DNA from 3 places in the Pseudomonas sp. AC169 genome. Region 1 is predicted to be linked to each of the others. Evidence: predicted binding sites of a transcription regulator. Region 1 holds the regulator's gene; each other region holds the start of a gene.
What was found. Region 1 encodes sigma-54, which starts transcription at its own class of promoters, with help from an activator protein. Its sites were predicted from a motif close to ANTGGCATNNANNTTGCTNT; they were not measured.
Positions count from the first base shown of each region.

Region 2: ACZZ0G_RS20025 (flagellar basal body rod protein FlgF) is a predicted target of sigma-54. The motif match lies at 2,778-2,797, and genes of this name have one in related genera.
Region 3: ACZZ0G_RS21530 (CmpA/NrtA family ABC transporter substrate-binding protein) is a predicted target of sigma-54. The motif match lies at 3,928-3,947, and genes of this name have one in related genera.

Region 1 covers NZ_OZ409866.1:3,650,253-3,657,308, forward strand. Annotated here, with positions in the region: gene ACZZ0G_RS16320 (class II fumarate hydratase) at 1-283, shown strand, start outside; gene ACZZ0G_RS16325 (hypothetical protein) at 311-751, shown strand; gene ACZZ0G_RS16330 (superoxide dismutase) at 753-1,364, shown strand; gene ACZZ0G_RS16335 (ZIP family metal transporter) at 1,395-2,288, shown strand; gene ACZZ0G_RS16340 (HPr family phosphocarrier protein) at 2,323-2,598, opposite strand; gene rapZ (RNase adapter RapZ) at 2,614-3,471, opposite strand; gene ptsN (PTS IIA-like nitrogen regulatory protein PtsN) at 3,474-3,938, opposite strand; gene hpf (ribosome hibernation-promoting factor, HPF/YfiA family) at 3,950-4,258, opposite strand; gene ACZZ0G_RS16360 (RNA polymerase factor sigma-54) at 4,332-5,825, opposite strand; gene lptB (LPS export ABC transporter ATP-binding protein) at 6,013-6,738, opposite strand; gene lptA (lipopolysaccharide transport periplasmic protein LptA) at 6,738-7,056, opposite strand, start outside.
Region 2 covers NZ_OZ409866.1:4,446,296-4,453,351, reverse strand. Annotated here, with positions in the region: gene ACZZ0G_RS20040 (flagellar basal body P-ring protein FlgI) at 1-376, opposite strand, end outside; gene flgH (flagellar basal body L-ring protein FlgH) at 404-1,099, opposite strand; gene flgG (flagellar basal-body rod protein FlgG) at 1,152-1,937, opposite strand; gene ACZZ0G_RS20025 (flagellar basal body rod protein FlgF) at 1,983-2,723, opposite strand; gene ACZZ0G_RS20020 (sigma-54-dependent transcriptional regulator) at 3,024-4,592, opposite strand; gene phhA (phenylalanine 4-monooxygenase) at 4,980-5,771, shown strand; gene ACZZ0G_RS20010 (4a-hydroxytetrahydrobiopterin dehydratase) at 5,889-6,245, shown strand; gene ACZZ0G_RS20005 (amino acid aminotransferase) at 6,245-7,056, shown strand, end outside.
Region 3 covers NZ_OZ409866.1:4,792,815-4,799,870, forward strand. Annotated here, with positions in the region: gene ACZZ0G_RS21515 (protein kinase domain-containing protein) at 1-356, opposite strand, end outside; gene ACZZ0G_RS21520 (nitrate/nitrite transporter) at 364-1,575, opposite strand; gene ACZZ0G_RS21525 (ANTAR domain-containing response regulator) at 2,010-2,585, opposite strand; gene ACZZ0G_RS21530 (CmpA/NrtA family ABC transporter substrate-binding protein) at 2,601-3,812, opposite strand; gene ACZZ0G_RS21535 (quinone-dependent dihydroorotate dehydrogenase) at 4,036-5,055, shown strand; gene rmf (ribosome modulation factor) at 5,296-5,511, opposite strand; gene rlmKL (bifunctional 23S rRNA (guanine(2069)-N(7))-methyltransferase RlmK/23S rRNA (guanine(2445)-N(2))-methyltransferase RlmL) at 6,044-7,056, shown strand, end outside.

The sequences.
Region 1 (7,056 bases):
CAGCATCGAGCTGCTGGCCAATTCCAGCCGCTTGCTCGGCGACAAAGCCATCGCCAGCTTCAAGGTCAACGAGTCGCGCTTGAAAGAGGCGTTGTCGCGCAACCCGATCCTGGTCACCGCGCTCAACCCGATCATCGGTTACCAGAAAGCCGCCGAAATCGCCAAGCAGGCCTACAAGGAAGGGCGCGCGGTGATCGACGTTGCTCTGGAACATACCGATCTGTCGCGCAGCCAACTGGAAGAGTTGCTCAATCCCGAGAAACTCACCGCCGGCGGCGTGTAAACCCCGCAACCGCTTTGGAGGCTCATCATGGAGCACTGGAAACGCACGATCGAACGGGCCAATCGCTGCTTCATGCTGGGCGAACTGATCGACGCCCGTGAGGCTTACCTGCAAGCCCTGGCCCTGGCGCAAGTGTTATTCGAACGCTGGGCGGATGCCGACGAAGCGGTGGCGGCCTGCGTCATCTCCCATCACAACCTGGCGGACCTGCACTTGCGCTTGAATCAGCCGGAGGAAAGCGCTGAATACCTCTGCGCCATCCATCAACGGCTGTTGCAGACCATGCAGGACGAACGTCAGCGCCTGGCATTGCGTGAGGCGGCGTTGCGCCAGAGCAGCAAGACCTATGTAGAGCTGCTGAATTTCATCAGCGAACACGGCGAATACCCGCGCACCCAGCGTCTGCTGCACCCGGATACCGGCAATGCGCGTCGCGCGCCTGCCCCACATCACCATGGAGTCCATTGAAATGGCTTTTACCTTGCCTGCCTTGCCTTACGCCTACGACGCTCTCGAGCCGCATATCGATGCGCAAACCATGGAGATTCACTACACCAAGCATCACCAGACCTACATCAATAACCTCAACGCCGCCGTGGAAGGCACTGAATACGCTGACTGGCCGGTGGAAAAACTGGTCGCCAGTGTCAAGGAGCTGCCGGAAAAACTCCGTGCGGCGGTAATCAATCAGGGCGGCGGTCACGCCAACCACTCGCTGTTCTGGGAAGTGATGGTGCCCAACGGTGGCGGCAAACCTGACGGCACTCTGGCCAAGGCGATTGATGAGCAACTGGGCGGGCTCGACAGCTTCAAGGAGGCCTTCACCAAAGCCGCGCTGACCCGCTTCGGTAGCGGCTGGGCTTGGCTGAGCGTGACCCCGGAGAAAAAACTGATTGTGGAAAGCAGCGGCAACCAGGACAGCCCGCTGATGAACGGCAACACGCCGATTCTCGGTCTCGACGTCTGGGAACACGCCTACTACCTGCGTTATCAGAACCGTCGCCCGGAATACATCAATGCGTTCTACAACGTGATCAATTGGCCTGAAGTGGCTGCGCGCTATCAGGCCGCACTGGTTTAAGTCTTCTATAAAAACAATCCAAGGCTGACTATGGGCACTGAAACACTGGCGATCGGAAGTGGGCGTATGTTTCGTTACGCAGTGGGATCGCTGTTGCTGTTGGCGGGTATGACTTTGTTGGTTGCCCACGGACTGGAATGGCTGAATCTGGAACCGAGACTGTCGCGAGCGTTGCAGGGCGGCGCGATCTGCGCCCTCGGCACGGCGCTTGGCGCGGTCCCGGTGCTGGTGATTCGGCGCATGCCGCAGGCACTCAGCGATACCTTGCTGGGGTTTGGTGCCGGGGTGATGTTGGCGGCGACAGCGTTTTCGCTGATCGTGCCGGGCATCGCTGCTGCCGAAAGCCTTGGCCTGACACCGTGGTCATCCAGCGGCCTGATCTGCTTCGGCATCATGCTCGGTGCTTTCGGGTTGTATCTGGTCGATCGCAAAGTTTCCGGTGCTTCACCGGAAATGCTCGTCGGCACCGTCGAGCATCCGGTGATTCCGCCGCGCATCTGGTTGTTCGTGTTCGCCATCATTGCCCACAACATCCCGGAAGGCATGGCCGTCGGCGTTTCTGCCGGCGGCGGCATGCCGGATGCGGACAGTCTGGCCATGGGCATCGCCTTGCAGGATGTACCGGAAGGTCTGGTGATTGCGTTGGTATTGGCCGGTGCGGGGATGTCGCGGGTCAAGGCGTTCCTGATCGGTGCAGCCTCAGGTCTGGTCGAGCCAGTGTTTGCCCTGCTTTGTGCCTGGCTGGTCAGTCTGGCGCAGGTGTTGTTGCCATTGGGTCTGGCACTGGCGGCGGGAGCGATGTTGCTGGTGGTGACCCACGAGGTCATCCCGGAATCACGGCGCCACGGTCATGACAAACTGGCCAGTCTTGGTTTATTGATCGGGTTTTGTTTGATGATGGTGATGGATACCGCGTTGGGCTGAACAAGGTGAGGGAGCAAGCTCCCTCATTGGCGGATCAACCGCCTTCATCGAAGCAGTTGTTGATCAGCGCCACCAGCGCATCCAGCGCTTCCTGTTCCTGATGTCCTTCAGTACTCAGATAGATTTTGGTGCCCTTGCCAGCCGCCAGCATCATCATCGCCATGATGCTTTTGCCATCGACCGTGGTCTCTGGCGTGCGGCCCACTCTGATCGTGCAATCCGGATATTGCCCGGCCACCCCGACGAACTTGGCCGATGCGCGGGCATGCAGGCCCAGCTTGTTGATGATTTCGATTTCCAGAGCAGGCATCGCGGTGTGAATCCTTTAAGTGAGGTCGCGGTGGCGAACCTGGACGTTCTTCAGGGTTTTCTGCAGGGCCTGACCCAAGCGTTCGGTCAGGTAGACGGAGCGGTGATGCCCCCCGGTGCAGCCAATGGCAACGGTGACGTAGGCGCGGTTGCTCGCGGCGATGCGCGGTAGCCACTTGTGCAGGTAGGTGAAGATGTCCTGAAACATTTCTTCAACTTCCGGCTGCGCGGCCAGGTACTCGGCCACTGGCGCATCAAGACCCGATTGCGCGCGCAGTTCCGGCTTCCAGTACGGATTGGGCAGGCAGCGCACATCGAAGACCAGATCCGCATCCACTGGCATGCCGCGCTTGAAACCGAATGACTCGACCAGAAACGCGGTGCCTGGCTCGGGTTGGTTCAGCAAGCGCAGCTTGATGGTGTCGCGCAACTGGTACAGGTTCAGATTGGTGGTGTTGATTTTCAGATCAGCGAGATCGGCTATAGGGCCGAGCAGTGCGGTTTCATCCTGTATAGCCTCGGCCAGCGAGCGGTTGGCGTTGCTTAGGGGATGACGACGACGGGTCTCGGAAAAGCGCTTGAGCAGGGTTTCTTCGTCGGCATCCAGATACAGGACATCGCACTGGATGTGCTTGCTGCGGGCATCCTCAAGCAGTTCGGGGAAACGGGACAGGTGGCTCGGCAGGTTGCGCGCATCGATTGACACGGCCACCAGCGGCTGCGCCAGCTCAGTGTGAATCAGCGCGCGTTCGGCCAGTTCCGGCAGCAAGCCAGCCGGCAGGTTGTCGATGCAGTAGTAGCCGTTGTCTTCAAGGACGTCCAGTGCGGTACTTTTACCCGAGCCGGAACGGCCACTGACGATGATCAAGCGCATGATTAGTGCCCGTTCTGCTCGTCCAGGACAACCTGATACAAGGCTTCGTTGCTCGCCGCGCTGCGCAGTTTTTCACGCACCTCCTTGCGGTCGAGCATGCTGGCGATCTGACGCAGCAACTCCAGGTGCGCATCGGTGGCAGCCTCCGGGACCAGCAAAACGAACAGCAGGTCAACCGGCGCGCCATCGATGGCGTCGAAATCGATAGGGGCTTCAAGGTGCATCAGCGCGCTGATGGGCGAAGTGCAACCCTTCAGGCGACAATGCGGAATGGCGATGCCGTTGCCAAAACCGGTAGAACCCAGTTTTTCACGGGCAATCAGCGCCTCGAAGACATCTTGCATCTCCAGAGCCGGCACTTCGCGGGCGATCAGGTTGGCAATTTGTTCGAGGGCTTTCTTTTTACTGCCGCCCGGCACGTTCACGAGGGAACGGCCGGGGGTCAGGATACTTTCAAGTCGGATCATGGAATGGGGGGTTATCGACCGGTTGCGCCCTGGAGGAGGCTCTGGGTCTTTTCCTTATGCTTTTTGAGTTGGCGATCCAGCTTGTCGGTCAGTGAGTCGATCGCAGCATACATATCAGTATCTTCTGCGTTGGCGACCACTTCGCTGCCGGGAATATGCAAGGTGGCTTCGATTTTCTGCTTCAGCTTTTCGACGCACATCGTGACCTGCACGTTGGTGATCTTGTCGAAATGTCGCTCCAGTCGTTGGAGTTTTTCCTCGATGTAGGAACGCAGAGGTTGGGTCACTTCCAGTTGGTGTCCACTGATGTTGACTTGCATACAGCTTCTCCTTCGTTGCCAGTGCATAAAGCGGCAGGCTGGATAGCCTGCCACTGGAACGCTGTAACGTGGCTTACATCAACCGCTTGCGTTCGCTCGAAGGCGCGATCCCGAGGGATTCGCGGTACTTGGCGACGGTGCGGCGAGCCACCTGAATGCCTTGTGCCTCCAGTAAACCAGCGATCTTGCTGTCACTCAACGGCTTTTTCTGATTTTCCGCGGCAACCAGTTTTTTGATGATCGCGCGGATCGCTGTGGACGAGCATTCGCCGCCTTCGGAGGTGCTGACGTGGCTGGAGAAAAAGTATTTCAGCTCATAAATACCGCGCGGGGTATGCATGAATTTCTGCGTGGTCACCCGGGAAATCGTCGATTCGTGCATGCCGACAGCTTCGGCGATGTCATGCAGAACCAGCGGCTTCATGGCTTCGTCGCCGTACTCCAGAAAACCGCGTTGATGCTCGACGATCTGGGTGGCAACTTTCATCAGGGTTTCGTTGCGGCTCTGCAGGCTCTTGATGAACCAGCGGGCTTCCTGCAACTGATTGCGCATGAAAGTGTTGTCGGCGCTGGTGTCGGCGCGACGGACGAAACCGGCGTACTGGGCGTTGACGCGCAGGCGTGGCACGGATTCCTGATTGAGCTCGACCAGCCAGCGCTCGTTGTCCTTGCGCACGATAACGTCAGGCACGACGTACTCGGCTTCGGTGGATTCGATTTGCGAACCCGGACGCGGATTCAGGCTTTGTACCAGTTCGATCACCTGGCGCAGCTCGTCTTCCTTGAGCTTCATGCGGCGCATCAACTGGCTGTAGTCGCGGCCGCCGAGCAGGTCGATGTAATCGCTGACCAGGCGTTTCGCTTCAATCAGCCAAGGCGTCTTGGCCGGCAGCTGACGTAATTGCAGCAGCAGGCATTCGCCAAGGTTGCGGGCGCCGATACCGGCCGGTTCAAACTGCTGGATGCGGTGCAGGACGGCTTCGATTTCGTCCAGTTCGATGTCCAGTTCCGGGTCGAACGCCTCAAGGATCTCTTCGAGGGTTTCGTCCAGGTAGCCCTGATTGTTGATGCAATCGATCAGGGTCACGGCGATCAGGCGATCGGTGTCGGACATCGGTGCGAGGTTCAGTTGCCAAAGCAGGTGACTTTGCAGGCTTTCGCCAGCAGAGGTGCGGGTGGTGAAGTCCCACTCATCATCATCGTTGCTGGGCAGGCTGCTGGCGCTGGTCTGATAGACGTCTTCCCAAGCCGTGTCGACCGGGAGCTCGTTAGGGATGCGCTCGTTCCATTCGCCTTCCTCGAGGTTGTCCACCGTCGGGGCGGTTTCCTGATACGAAGGTTCCTGGATCTCGGTGTTGGGCTTCTGTTCGGCGTTGTCGGCCATGGGGTCGGAATTGTCGAAGTCGTCGCCTTCTTCCTGGCGTTCGAGCATCGGATTGGATTCCAGAGCCTCCTGGATTTCCTGTTGCAGATCCAGGGTCGACAATTGGAGCAGGCGGATGGCCTGTTGCAGCTGCGGTGTCATCGTCAGCTGCTGGCCCATTCTCAAGACTAGCGATGGTTTCATGGCAGGGGCTTAACACCTTATTCGCCGGCGCTATGCGCCATCCACTACAGGGCGCCGAAGCGCCAAACTTAAGCAAATTATATGCCTGAAACTGAAGTGTTTGCCTAGAGCGCTGTAACAATTAAAGCGTATTAATTCCTGCTTGAATCGATACGGCGCCCCGGCGGCGCACCGGGCACTGTCGCGCTTACAGGCGGAACTCGTGGCCCAGATACACTTCCTTGACCAGATCGTTGGCCAGGATGGTTTCTGCGTCGCCTTCGGCGATCAGTTGACCATCGTTGACGATATAAGCGGTTTCGCAGATATCCAGCGTCTCGCGGACGTTGTGGTCGGTGATCAATACACCGATACCCTTGGCCTTAAGATGGTGGATGATCTGCTTGATGTCGCCGACCGAGATCGGGTCGACACCGGCGAACGGTTCGTCGAGCAGGATGAATTTTGGTGCCGTGGCCAGTGCGCGAGCGATTTCCACCCGGCGGCGTTCACCACCCGACAGGCTCATACCGAGGTTGTCGCGGATATGGCTGATGTGGAACTCCTGAAGCAGGCTTTCCAGCTCCTTGCGACGGCCGGCCTTGTCGAGTTCCTGACGGGTCTCGAGGATGGCCATGATGTTGTCGGCCACCGACAGTTTGCGGAAGATCGACGCTTCTTGCGGCAGATAGCCGATACCGGCCTTCGCACGACCGTGCATCGGCTGGTGGCTGACGTCCAGATCGTCGATCAGCACACGGCCCTGATCGGCCTGAACCAGGCCGACGATCATGTAGAAGCATGTGGTCTTGCCGGCGCCGTTCGGGCCGAGCAGGCCGACGATCTGGCCGCTGTCGATCGACAGGCTGACGTCACGCACGACCTGGCGGCTTTTATAGGCCTTGGCCAGGTGCTGAGCTTTCAGAGTTGCCATTACTGGGTTTTCTCGTCGGTTTTCTTCTTCGGCTGGATCACCATATCGATGCGCGGGCGCGCCTCGGTGACCTTGCTGCCGGTAGCGCGACCGGCGCTGGCCAGTTTCTTCACGGTGTCATAGACGATTTTTTCGCCCTGAGTCGTGTTGTTGTCCTTGTCGACAACCTTGGCCTTGTCGATCAGCACAACGCGGTTTTGCGCGGCGTGGTACTGGATCGTCACGCCCCAGCCCTGTACAGGCTTGGCGTCACCTTGGGTTTGCAGTTGTTCGAAGTAGGCAAGGTTGCCCACCGACGTCACCACGTCGATATCGCCG
Region 2 (7,056 bases), 800 kb from region 1:
TACCCTTGAGCGGGGTCAGCAACAGCGTGCCGCCGCGCAAGCTCTTGGAGTTACCGATCGAGGACACGGTAATGTCGACCTGCTGACCCGGCTTGGCGAACGCCGGCAAATCGGCACTGATCGACACCGCCGCGACGTTTTTCAACTGCACATTGCCCGATCCCGGCGGTACCTTGATGCCGAACTGCGAGAGCATGTTGTTGAAAGTCTGCAGGGTGAACGGGGTCTGCGTCGTCTGGTCGCCGGTGCCGTTAAGCCCGACCACCAGGCCGTAACCGATCAACTGGTTGGAACGCACGCCGGAAATGCTGGCGATGTCCTTCAACCGTTCGGCTTGTGCATTGAAGGCCGCCGACATCAACAGCGCGGCCACCATAAGGCTTTTCAGATTCAACGTAGCCACCTAGAAAGGGAACAGCGGGCTGAGGAAGAAACGGTCGAACCAGCCTGGCTGACTCGTATCGGCAAATGCGCCGGTACCCGAGTAGGTGATGCGTGCATCGGCGACCCGGGTCGACGACACGGTGTTGTCCGTGGCGATGTCATCGGCGCGCACCAGACCGGCGATGCGTACCAGTTCGTCACCGGTGTTCAGCGTCAGCCACTTCTCGCCACGCACAGCGATGATGCCGTTGGGCAGCACGTCAGCGACGGTCACGGTGATCGAACCGGTCAGGCTGTTGCTCTGCCCCGACTTGGCGTCGCCCTTGGTCGAGCGGTCGGCACTGTAGCCGGCGTTCAGACTCAGGTCGTTGCCGCCGATCGGGTTGTTGGTGGTCAGGCTGGAGCCGAACAACGAGGTCAGACCGATCTTGTTGTCGCTGTTCTTGTCCATCTGCGAATTGGCGTTCTTGCTCGCCTGCGTGCGCTCGTTCAGGGTGATGGTGATGATGTCACCGACCCGGAAAGCCTTGCGATCGCTGTACAGGTTCTGCTCGAAACCGGCCTGATAGATCGAGCCGTTATTGGCAGCAGCCGGCAGCGGCGTGCGCGGCAACACCGGGGCGTAGTAAGGGTCATTGGGCTTGGGCGTCGGGGCGACGCAGCCCGCGAGCGAGACGACCCCACTCAATGCCAGAACAGATACAAAGCGATTCATGACCCTACCTCACGGTGTTGCAGGCGACCTCATGGCCGCCTCATAGACTTGATTACAGATTCTGCGTTACGAACGAGAGCATCTGGTCGGCGGTGGAGATCACCTTGGAGTTCATCTCGTAAGCGCGCTGAGTGGTGATCATGTTGACCATCTCTTCCACGGTGCTGACGTTGGAGGTTTCCAGGGTGTTCTGCAGGGTGGTACCGAAACCGGCCAGACCCGGGGTGCCGACTTGCGGCGCGCCGGAAGCAGCAGTTTCCAGGAACAGGTTGTTGCCCACCGCTTGCAGACCGGCCGGGTTGATGAAGTCGGCGGTTTGCAGGTTGCCGATCACCTGAGAGGCGGCGTTGCCAGCGACAGTGATAGACACGGTGCCGTCACGGCCGACGGTGAAGGTCTGGGCATCGTTCGGAATGACGATGGCCGGTTCCAGAGCGAAACCGCTGGCGTTAACGATCTGGCCATTGGAATCGAGGTGGAAGGTACCGTCACGGGTGTACGACGTGGTGCCGTCCGGTTGCAGGATCTGGAAGAAACCGCGACCGTCGATGGCCATGTCCAGCGGCTGCTCGGTGGTTTGCAGGCTGCCGGCGGTGAAGTTCTTCTGGGTGCCGACAATGCGCACACCGGTACCCAATTGCAGACCCGACGGCAGTTCGCTGTCTTGAGTCGACTGGGCGCCTGGCTGGCGTTTGATCTGATAGAGCAAGTCCTGGAACTCGGCGCGATCACGTTTGAAACCCGTGGTCGACACGTTCGCCAGGTTGTTGGAAATGGTGGTCAGGTTGGTGTCCTGGGCGGACAGACCGGTTTTGGCAACCCATAGAGCCGGAAGCATTCGATTCTCCTCGTGCGCCTGTTTTTCGGCGCGACGTTCTGATAATTAGCTGATCTGCAAGACCCGAGCCATGGCCTGGTCGTCGTCTTTGGCGGTGTTCATCATCTTGACGTGCAACTCGAACTGCTTGGCCAGGGCCAGCACCGAGGTCATCTCTTCAACGGCGTTGACGTTGCTCGACTCAAGGAAACCCGACACCAGTTTGACGTTGGCATCGGCCTGCGCCGGCTGGCCGTCCTTGGTGTAGATCGAGCCGTCGAGGCCCTTGTTCATGTTCTTGATGTCCGGGTTGACCAGTTTGATCCGGTCGACTTCCGCCATGACGCGCGGGCCTTCGCCCATCGCACGAATACTGATGGTGCCGTCTTCACCGACTTCGATCTGCTGCTCGGGCGGCACGGCGATCGGGCCGCCATTGCCGATCACCGGCATGCCGTTGCCGGCGCGCAGCACGCCGAGGGCGTCAACGTTGAGGCTGCCGGTGCGCACGTAGCTTTCGCCGCCGTTAGGGTTCTGCACGGCAATGAAACCGTTGCCGGTCACGGCGACGTCGAGGTCACGGCCGGTCTGTACCAGCGAACCCGGGGTGAAGTCGGTGGCGGGCCGTTCGCTCATGGCAAACGCACGCGCCGGAAAGCTGTCACCGAACACCGGCATCGAACGCGCCTGCTCCAGGTCGCGCTGAAAACCGTTGGTGGAGATGTTCGCCAGGTTGTTGGCATGAGCCTTCTGCGCCAGCGCGTTCTGGCTGGCGCCGGTCATTGCCACATAAAGGTACTTGTCCACACTCTTTCCTCTGCATGCCGGACGTTTGCCGCCCACCGCTGTACTGCTGAGCCATAAGCAATTTGCAGACCAACTTTTTTCTGGCGGGCAAAGACCCGGTAAACAAAGGACTTGAGGGATGTAGCGGGGGAATTGGAAATGTATCGAAGTCGAAAAACCGGCGGTGTTATGCCGCTTCGCGGCAATCCCGGCTAATGATCGTTCCCGCGCTCCGCGTGGGGATGCAGCCCGGGACGCTCCGCGTCCGAAACCGGACGCAGAGCGTCCATTGAGGCATTCCCACGCAGAGCGTGGGAACGATCATTCGCTGCTGCCGGGGTCTTTGCCGACTTCGTATTCACGCAGCTTGTTGGCAATGGTGGTGTGCGAAACACCCAACCGCTTACCCAACTGCCGACTGCTCGGATGCTCGGAATACAAGCGCTCCAGCACCGCTTTCTCGAACCGCCCGACAATCTCGTCCAGCCCACCCTCCAGCGAGAAATCGCCAAGCGGCTGACGCACGCCGTAATCCGGCAGACGAATATGCTCGGCCTTCACCGTACCGCCGTCGCACAGCGAAACCGCCTGGAACAGCACGTTCTCCAGCTGCCGCACGTTGCCCGGCCAGTGGTAATGACTGAGCCGATCCATCGCCGCCGGTGCCAGTTTCGGGAGCGAGCAACCGATCTGCCGACTGGCCTGATCGAGGAAGTGCTCGACCAGCGGCGTCAGTCCATCAAGGCATTCGCGCAACGGCGGGATGTGCAGGGAGAGCACGTTCAAGCGGTGATACAAGTCCTGGCGAAATTCACCGCGCGCGCACAACTCCGATAAGTCCACTTGCGTCGCGCAAATCACCCGCACATCCAGATAAACCTCTTCATCACTGCCAACGCGACGGAAGCAACCGTCCTGCAGAAAGCGCAGCAGCTTCACCTGCAAGCGCGGGCTCATTTCACCGACGCCGTCGAGAAACAGCGTGCCGCCTGCGGTCAGCTCCAGCAGGCCGAGTTTGCCTTCGGCCCGCGCCCCTTCGAAGGCGCCGGGGCCGTAGCCGAACAGCTCGGTCTCGGCCATCGACTCCGGCAAACCTGCGCAGTTGAGCGCCATCAGCGGCGACTGTCCGCGCGGGCTGGCAAGATGACAGGCACGCGCGAGCAATTCCTTACCGGTGCCGGTTTCGCCTTCAATCAATAGCGGCGCATCCAGTGGTGCCATGCGCCGCGCTTCACGCACCACGGCGGCCATCACTTTCGAACTCTGGAAGATGCTGTCGAAGCCCCGCAGCTCCTGCTTGCGCACGTTGTAGATGCGCTCGCCAACGCGGTCGGCGCGATGCAAGGTCAGCACCGCGCCGGCCATGGCTTCGCTGTCATCGTGTTCCGATTGCAGCGGCGCGATATCGGCGAGAAAGACGTCGCCCTTGACCTTGACGCGCATGCCGTTGATTCGCGATTTATTGGCGCGCACCAGCTCTGGCAAGTCGAAATCTTCGGCGTAGCGCGACAGCGGAATGCCCGGCACCTCGTCCACTCGCACCCCGAGCAGCTGCGCCGCCGCGCGATTGGCAGCGACGATCGAGCCGCCCATGTCGATCGACAGCACCGGAAACTCCAGCGCACCGAGCAAGGCGTTCAATTCCATGTGCCGTCGTTCGCTGGGCATCAGCCCTACCCGCTTGACGCCGAACACCCCGGCGATCGCCTCGAACTTGGGGCGCAATGCCTGGAACTGGATGTTGATCAGGTTCGGGCAGTGCAGGTAGATCGCATTGCCGTGTTCGCCGCCGACCTCACCGCGTGCGACGTTGATCCCGTAGGCCACCAGCAGGTTGAGAATGTCGCGCAGGATGCCGATGCGGTTCTGGCAGTGGACTTTGATGCGCATAGGAGAAAACCCGCCAAACCAGTCATAAGGTTAAATACAAAACCTGTGGGAGCGAACCTGCTCGCGAAGACGGCGGCACATTCAACATTAATGTGTCAGGCAGATCGCATTCGCGAGCAGGCTCGCTCCCACAAGGGATAGCACCACGACTTTTCTGTCGAGGCGCGCAGATAGTTGTCAAGATTATGTGACAGCCACCAGGCTTTTCAAACCTGAAAATCACCGAAAATGCGCGACGGCGGCCAAACCGTAACGATAACTTTACGAATTAAAGAGAAATTTCCTACGCGCAGACGATTCAACCTACTGCACATCAACCCGCTCTCAGGTAATTCTGAGTCCATCGCTGGACATAACAAGAACGAATTCCCCTAGCAGGAGAGCAGCATGAAGCAGACGCAATACGTGGCCCGCGAGCCCGATGCGCAAGGTTTTATCGACTACCCCGCCGAAGAACACGCGGTGTGGAACACGCTGATCACTCGCCAGTTGAAAGTGATCGAAGGGCGTGCGTGCCAGGAATATCTGGACGGTATCGAAAAACTCGGTCTGCCCCACGACCGCATTCCGCAACTCGGCGAGATCAACAAGGTGCTCGGCGAGACCACCGGTTGGCAGGTCGCCCGCGTGCCGGCACTGATCCCCTTCCAGACCTTTTTTGAACTGCTGGCCAGCAAGCAATTTCCGGTCGCGACGTTCATTCGTACCCGCGAAGAGCTGGACTACCTGCAAGAGCCGGATATTTTCCACGAGATTTTTGGTCACTGCCCGCTGCTGACCAACCCGTACTTCGCAGAGTTCACTCACACCTACGGCAAACTCGGTTTGCAGGCCACCAAGGAAGAACGCGTGTACCTCGCGCGCCTGTACTGGATGACCATCGAGTTCGGCCTGGTCGACACCCCGCAAGGCAAGCGCATCTACGGTGGCGGCATCCTGTCCTCGCCGAAAGAAACCGTTTATTCGCTGTCGGACGAACCTGAGCATCAGGCCTTCGACCCGCTCGAAGCCATGCGCACGCCGTACCGCATCGACATCCTGCAACCGTTGTACTTTGTCCTGCCGAACCTTAAGCGTCTGTTCGATGTGGCCCATGAAGACATCATGGCCATGGTTCGCCAAGGCATGCAGCTGGGTCTGCACGCACCGAAGTTTCCGCCGAAACCAAAAGCCGCGTGAACCGCGACTTTTGCTGACAATTGAGCCTGTCAGTCGCCGCCACTTTGGTTTAGCGTGACGGCATTGACGGCCGACAAGCTTTAATAAAAAAAACACACTCGATTTCAGGAATACACCATGTCCACTTTGAACCAAGCCCACTGCGAAGCCTGCCGCGCCGATGCGCCACAAGTCAGCGACGAAGAACTGCCGATCCTGATCAAGCAGATCCCTGACTGGAACATCGAAGTGCGCGACAGCATCATGCAACTGGAGAAAGTTTTCCTGTTCAAGAACTTCAAGCACGCGCTGGCGTTCACCAACGCCGTCGGCGAGATCTCCGAGGCCGAAGGTCACCACCCGGGCCTGCTGACCGAGTGGGGCAAAGTCACCGTGACCTGGTGGAGCCACTCGATCAAAGGCCTGCACCGCAACGACTTCATCATGGCCGCGCGCACTGACGAAGTGGCCAAGACTGCAGAAGGACGCAAGTAATGCACTTCGACGCCATCGGCCGGGTACCCGGCGACCCGATCCTCGGCTTGATGGAGGCGTATGCGCAGGACAGCAATCCGCGCAAATTCGACTTGGGCGTTGGCGTCTACAAGGACGCTCAGGGCCTGACACCGATCCCGGAAGCGGTGAAAATCGCCGAAGCGCGGCTGGTCGAAAGCCAGGACACCAAGACCTACATCGGTGGCCACGGTAATCCGTTGTTCGGCAAAGTCATCAATGAGCTGGTGCTCGGCGCCGACTCGAAGCTGATCGCCGAACAACGTGCCGGCGCCACCCAGACGCCGGGCGGCACCGGTGCCCTGCGTCTGGCGGCCGACTTCATCGCCCAGTGCCTGCCGGGCAAAGGCGTGTGGCTGAGCAACCCGACCTGGCCGATCCACGAAACCATTTTCGCCGCGGCCGGGGTCAAGGTCAGTCACTACCCGTACGTGGGCAGTGGCAACCGCCTCGACGTCGACGCCATGCTCGCGGTGCTCAACCAAGTACCGAACGGTGATGTGGTGCTGCTGCACGCGTGCTGCCACAACCCGACCGGTTTCGATTTGAATCATGACGACTGGCAGCGCGTGCTCGATGTGGTGCGCGCGCGCAATCTGCTGCCGCTGATCGACTTTGCCTACCAGGGCTTTGGCGACGGTCTGGAACAGGATGCGTGGTCGACGCGGTTGTTCGCAGCTGAAGTGCCCGAGTTGCTGATCACCAGCTCGTGCTCGAAGAACTTCGGTTTGTACCGCGACCGTACCGGTGCGCTGATCGTCTGCGCAAAAACCGCCGACAAGCTCATCGACAT
Region 3 (7,056 bases), 1.1 Mb from region 1:
ACGTGGGCGAGGGTAAAACGCCGCCCTCGCATGACCAAAACACTGACCGTGGTGAGCAATGGCTGCCCACCGCCGTTGGCCTGCAGCCAGCGGTTTTGCGCGAGCAACAGACGATCCAGCGCCTGGGCCACGCTCCAGGTTTCCGGCGTGGCGTAATAGTCGAGCGCCAGCGCCTGCAAGGTCGAACGCGCAGCCAGTCCGCCATCGGCACATTGGCTGACGCCGTCGGCGATGGCGAACAGATAACCTTTGCTCGCCGCCAGCGCCGGGGCCGGTGTCACCGAACGCAGAGCGTCCTGATTTTCCGCGCGCGGACCGGTGGCGCTGGCTTCGGCAAAATTCAGTTGCAGTGCCATCGACGGTTCAGACCCGCGCCGCTGTCACCGCCGCCGAACCCCAGGTGGTTCTCCAGCGACGCTTGACGCCGTGCAGGCCAAACCATGCCAACACGCCTAGGCTGGCGAACAACCACAGCGCCAACTGATAGCTGCCGGTGCTCTGTTTGATCGCGCCCATGCCGGCGGCCAAGGCAAAACCGCCGATGCCGCCGGCCATGCCGATCAGTCCGGTCATGACGCCGATCTCCAGACGAAAACGCTGCGGCACCAGTTGGAAAACCGCGCCGTTGCCTGCCCCCAAACCGAGCATGGTGCAGACGAAAAGTGCCAGCGCCGCGTAGGAACTTGGCAGGTTGAAACCGACAGCAGCGATGCACACGGCGGCAACGGTGTACATCGCCAGCAGCGTGCGGATGCCACCGAAACGATCCGCCAGCGCGCCACCCAGCGGTCGCATCAGACTGCCGCCGAACACGCAGGCGGCGGTGTAGTAACCAGCGGTCACCGGGCTCAAGCCGTACTGATCGTTGAAGTAGCCGGGCAGGGCGCTGGCCAGGCCGATAAAGCCGCCGAAGGTGACGCTGTAGAAGAACATGAACCACCAGCTGTCGCGGTCGCCCAGGGCTTTGAAGTAGTCGGTCATGGCTTTGGCTTTCGGCCGCTGCGGCGCATTTTTGGCCAGCCAGGCAAACAGCACCAGCGTCAGGATCAATGGAATCAGGGCGAAACCGAAAACATTGCTCCAGCCAAACGCAGCGGCGAGCACCGGTGCCAGCAGCGCGGCGAACACGGTGCCGGAGTTGCCTGCACCGGCAATGCCCATGGCTTTGCCCTGGTGCTGCGGCGGATACCATTGCGAAGCCAAGGGCAGGGCGACGGCGAACGACGCGCCGGCCATGCCGAGGAACAGGCCGAGGATCAATGCCTGCTCGTAGCTATGAATGCCGATTTTCCAGGCGCCGAACAGCGCGCAAATCACAATGACCTGACCGATCAACCCGGCGGTTTTCGGCGACAGACGATCGGCGAGCATGCCCATCACGAAGCGCAGTACGGCGCCGGCGAGGATCGGCGTGGCAACGACGAGGCCGCGTTGTTGCGTGGTCAGGTGCAAATCAGCAGCGATCTGCACCGCCAGCGGGCCGAGCAGGTACCAGACCATGAAGCTCAGGTCGAAATAGAGGAAGGCCGCGAACAATGTCGGGGTGTGGCCGGATTTCCAGAAGCTTGAATTCATCGCGCACCTCAGCTGAAAAGAGTCTCGAAAGGAGTCGTGCAACAGCAGGTGGGGCGCCGCCACGGCCGCACCACCGGCCCCGGGCTGTGGGGCCAAAACGCAAAAACGCCGCTACCTGATGCGCCGGTTGGGCGAACGGGTGAGCGACGTCTTTGTCGTAGGTGGGGCAACCGCCGTTGGTTACCTGTGCGTTTTACTTAGCGAGATTTGTGCCAACAGCCGGAAAGTCAAAAGCCCCTCACCCTAACCCTCTCCCAGAGGGAGAGGGGACTGATTGGGGGATGCTAAAGAAGTACGCCGACCTGTGATTTTCTACTGTGAATCCATAATCGACTCGGTCTTTCAGGTCGATGTTTGACGTCAGACAGCTCGGTCGGTCCCCTCTCCCTCTGGGAGAGGGCTAGGGTGAGGGGCTTTTCAAGCGGTCAGCGAATTCAGCCGAGCAACTCACTCATGGCTATGATTTGTTCGGCCACCTGAATCAGCTTCTGCTGCCGGCTCATCGCCTGGCGCCGCATCAAGGTGTAAGCCTCTTCCTCATTGCAATCCTTCATCTTCATCAATAACCCCTTGGCCAGCTCAATGCGCTTGCGCTCAGCCAATTGCTGATCACGCGCCTGTAACTGCGCACGCAACGCCTGATCACTCTCGAACCGGGCCATCGCCACATCGAGAATTGGCTGCAAACGCTGTGCGTGAATGCCTTCGACGATGTAGGCACTGACCCCGGACTTGATCGCCTGACGCATTACTCCCGGATCATGCTCATCGGTAAACATCACGATTGGCCGTGGCTGGTCGCGGCTGACCAGCACCACTTGCTCCATGACATCGCGGCTCGGTGACTCGGTATCGATCAGAATCACGTCCGGGCGCACCGTTTCGACGCGCGCGGGCAGGTCGATGGTCAAACCGGACTCGTCGATCACCTCGAAACCGGCCTCGGTCAGCGCAGCTTTCAGGCGACCGACTTTTTTCGCCGTGTCATTGATCAGCAGAATGCGCAACATGTTCGCGGTCTCCTGTCAGCGGCGGGCGAGAAGGGGAGCATCGTCGTTCAACGCGTGCAACTTGAAACTGCGTGCGTAAGCGGCCGGGTCGCTGCCGTCCCAGATCTTGCCGTCAAGCAACTGGCTGCTGCGCATGTCGGTGCCCCATGCGGCGACGCCGACAGCGGTGGCGGCGTCGCGGTAGATATCCAGTTGCTGAACCTGGCGGGCGACGGCGAGGTAATCCGGATCTTCACGCAGCAGGCCCCAGCGGCGGAACTGGGTCATGAACCACATGCCGTCCGACAGATAAGGCAGATTAACCTCGCCGTTGCCGTGGAAACGCAGCGCGTGCGGATCCTGCCAGCGATTGCCGAGGCCATCGGCATAATCTCCGAGAAAACGCGGTTCGATGCACGACAGCGGCGCGTCCAGATATTCCGGCGCACTGAGCAATTGCGCGGTGCTGCGACGATTTTCCGGGCTCTCTTCGATAAAGCGGCTGGCTTCAAGGATCGCCATCACCAGCGCCCGTGCGGTGTTCGGGTATTGCTCGACAAATTCACGGGTGCAGCCAAGGACTTTCTCCGGGTGATCGGGCCAGATGGTCTGGCTGGTCGCGAGGGTGAAACCGAGGTCCTGCTGCACCGCGCTGGCGGCCCACGGTTCGCCGACGCAAAAACCATCAATACGCCCGGCTTGCAGATGCGCGACCATTTGCGGCGGCGGCACCACCACACTGTCGACGTCCTGCAGCGGATGGATGCCCTGACTCGCCAGCCAGTAATACAGCCACATCGCGTGAGTGCCGGTGGGAAAGGTTTGCGCGAAGGTCAGTTTTGCGCGGCTTTGGTGCACGTGGCGGTCCAGCGCTTCAGGACTGGTCACGCCGAGGTTTTGCAGGCTGTGGGACAAATTGAGGCTTTGCCCGTTTTGATTCAGGCCCATCAGCACAGCCATATCGGTCGGAGCGACGCCGCCAATGCCCAAGTGCACGGCGTAAATCAATCCGTACAGGCTGTGCGCGGCATCGAGTTCACCGCTGACCAGCTTGTCGCGCAGATTCGCCCACGACGCCTGGCGCTTGAGATTCAGCGTTAGCCCGTAAGGTTGAGCAAAGCCCTGCGTGGCCGCGACGACGACCGAGGCGCAATCGCTCAGCGCCATGAAGCCAAGGTTGATCGCGGTCTTTTCCGGGGCATCGCTGCCATTGACCCAGGCCAGTGGCCCTACCGAAGGTTCATTCATCCAGCGTTACCTCAAAAAAAAGCGCCGCCGCAGACTTTGCACAGGCAAAACCCGGGACGACGCCATTGTCCTTGCCCGCGTGCCGTCATTGGCCTGCGCGCTGATAGCCAAGGAGGGTGCAAGGCATATGCCAGAGACAGCGATTTGCGCGTGCGCCTCGCGCGGCAGGTCGATGCCCGGCTATAATCGCCGCCTCTTTTCGCCGCCCGAGTCATCGCCGCCCATGTACACCCTGGCCCGTCAGCTGTTGTTCAAACTTTCCCCGGAAACCTCCCACGATCTGTCGCTGGATCTGATCGGCGCGGGTGGGCGTTTGGGCCTCAACGGCTTGCTGTGCAAGGCGCCGGCAAAGAAACCGGTGACGGTCATGGGCCTCGAATTCCCCAACCCGGTGGGGCTGGCGGCCGGGCTGGACAAGAATGGCGCGGCCATCGATGGCTTTGCGCAACTGGGTTTCGGTTTTGTCGAAATCGGCACCGTGACCCCGCGTCCGCAGCCGGGCAACCCGAAACCACGGATCTTCCGTTTGCCGGAAGCCGAGGCGATCATCAACCGCATGGGTTTCAACAACCTCGGTGTCGATAACCTGCTGGCGCGGGTGGCTGCGGCGAAATACAAAGGCGTGCTGGGCATCAACATCGGCAAGAACTTCGATACCCCGGTTGAACGCGCGGTCGACGATTACCTGATCTGCCTGGACAAGGTGTACGCCCACGCCAGCTACGTGACGGTCAACGTCAGTTCGCCGAACACTCCGGGCCTGCGCAGCCTGCAATTTGGTGATTCGCTCAAGCAGTTGCTCGCGGATCTGGCTACCCGCCGTGCCGAACTGGCGTTACGTCATGGCAAGCATGTGCCGCTGGCGATCAAGATTGCCCCGGACATGACCGATGAAGAAACCGCGCAGGTTGCCCAGGCGCTGATCGAAACCGGCATGGACGCGGTGATCGCGACCAACACCACGCTGAGTCGTGTTGGCGTTGAAGGCATGGAGCATGGCGACGAGGCGGGCGGTTTGTCGGGGGCGCCGGTGCGGGAGAAGAGCACCAATACTGTGAAAGTGCTGGCCGGTGAGTTGGCGGGGCGGTTGCCGATCATTGCGGCTGGCGGGATTACCGAAGGCAAGCATGCGGCTGAGAAGATTCTCGCCGGTGCGAGCCTGGTGCAAATCTACTCCGGCTTCATCTATAAGGGCCCGGCGCTGATTCGTGAATCGGTAGACGCGATCGCCGCCCTGCGCTGACCCCTTGTGGGAGTGAGCCTGCTCGCGAAGGCGCCAGTTCAGTCAATATTTCTGTGACTGACACACCGCTTTCGCGAGCAGGCTCGCTCCCACAGGGTTTTTGTTTAGGCACAAATAATGTGACAGGCATAAAAAAGGGCTCCTCGAAGGAGCCCCTGGGCCGTAGCCCGCCGTCCGGGAAGGACGTGCATGGTAAGTCGTTGCAAATTCAGATTGTCGTGTCGGAATTAATGCCCTGTGTCAGCCGACGGCGTGAAGTTCGTTGAGTCTGTGGATTCCCGCAGTGCCGGTCATACCGTCCCAGTTGTCGCCGCGTCCTTCTCGCCAGCCGTTGATCCAGGCTTGACGTACCGACGGTAGAGTAAATGGGCAAAGCTCACGGGATTTGCCACCAACGCCATATTGATATCCGCGCAAAAATGCTCTTTCCAACGGATCACGCTTAAGTCTTCTCATAGGGTGTTTCCCTCACTTGTTGACTGTTTGTGTCGCGTTGACCTCAACTGAGGTCGGGCAGAAAACAACCTGCCATGGTGCGGCTCGCTGCCGGCGTGGCGAGCCAAGGTGTTGACGCCGTTGCGACGTCAACCTGTGCTCAGTTCTAACCAATGAGTCACAGCGATGGAATGACCGTTTTGTCATAAGGACGTAACGAAAAGGATGCTATAGCGATAAGTAACTGCGTATTTATTGAACGTTTATTGAGCAAACCCCGGTATGATCGGCCCCGCGCTGGATGATGGGGTTAATTCTTTAGTGAGAATGACCCACGTTTGCGCTGGGGTATAAAGCGACGAAGGGTCGCTTTAAGACTTTTTGTTGCATCAACTTTTTTATCTGTCCCGGCATCTAAGCTCTTTTAACCCGAGCAGCGGGGATGGAACGGCACACCTTCGTGCCACGCGGGCGTTCTTTTAGAAAAGCGCCTGATTGAAAACCGGATCGGCAATGCGTTGCCGATTCACTAGCCAAAGGCTCTGGAAATACCATGTCCGACCGTTTCGAACTCTTCCTCACTTGCCCTAAAGGCCTTGAAGGCCTGCTCATCGAGGAAGCCGTCGGGCTTGGCCTTGAAGAAGCGCGCGAGCACACTTCCGCCGTGCGTGGCATGGCGACCATGGAAACCGCTTATCGCCTGTGCCTCTGGTCGCGTCTGGCCAACCGCGTATTGCTGGTGCTCAAGCGCTTCCCGATGAAAGACGCCGAAGACCTGTACCACGGCGTGCTCGACATCGACTGGCAGGATCACATGCTCAGCGACGGCACCCTTGCCGTTGAATTCAGTGGTCATGGCTCAGGCATCGACAACACCCACTTCGGCGCCTTGAAAGTCAAAGACGCCATCGTCGACAAACTGCGCACCCCACAGGGCGACCGCCCATCGATCGACAAGCTCAACCCGGACCTGCGCATTCACCTGCGCCTGGATCGCGGCGAAGCGATTCTCTCCCTCGACCTCTCCGGCCACAGCCTGCACCAGCGCGGTTATCGCTTGCAGCAGGGCGCGGCGCCGCTGAAGGAAAACCTTGCGGCGGCGATCCTGATCCGTTCCGGCTGGCCGCGCATTGCCGCCGAAGGCGGCGCGTTGGCTGACCCGATGTGCGGTGTTGGTACGTTCCTCGTCGAAGCCAGCATGATTGCCGCCGATATGGCACCGAACCTGCGTCGTGAGCAGTGGGGCTTTACCGCGTGGCTGGGTCACGTGCCGGCGCTGTGGAAAAAACTCCACGAAGAAGCCGTCGAGCGTGCCGCTGCCGGTCTGGCCAAGCCACCGCTGTGGATTCGTGGTTACGAAGCTGATCCTCGGCTGATTCAACCGGGCCGCAACAACGTTGAGCGTGCCGGTCTGAGCGAGTGGATCAAGATCTACCAGGGCGAAGTCGCGACCTTCGAGCCGCGTCCGGACCAGAACCAGAAAGGTCTGGTCATCTGCAACCCGCCGTACGGTGAGCGTCTCGGTGACGAAGCCAGCCTGTTGTATCTCTACCAGAACCTCGGCGA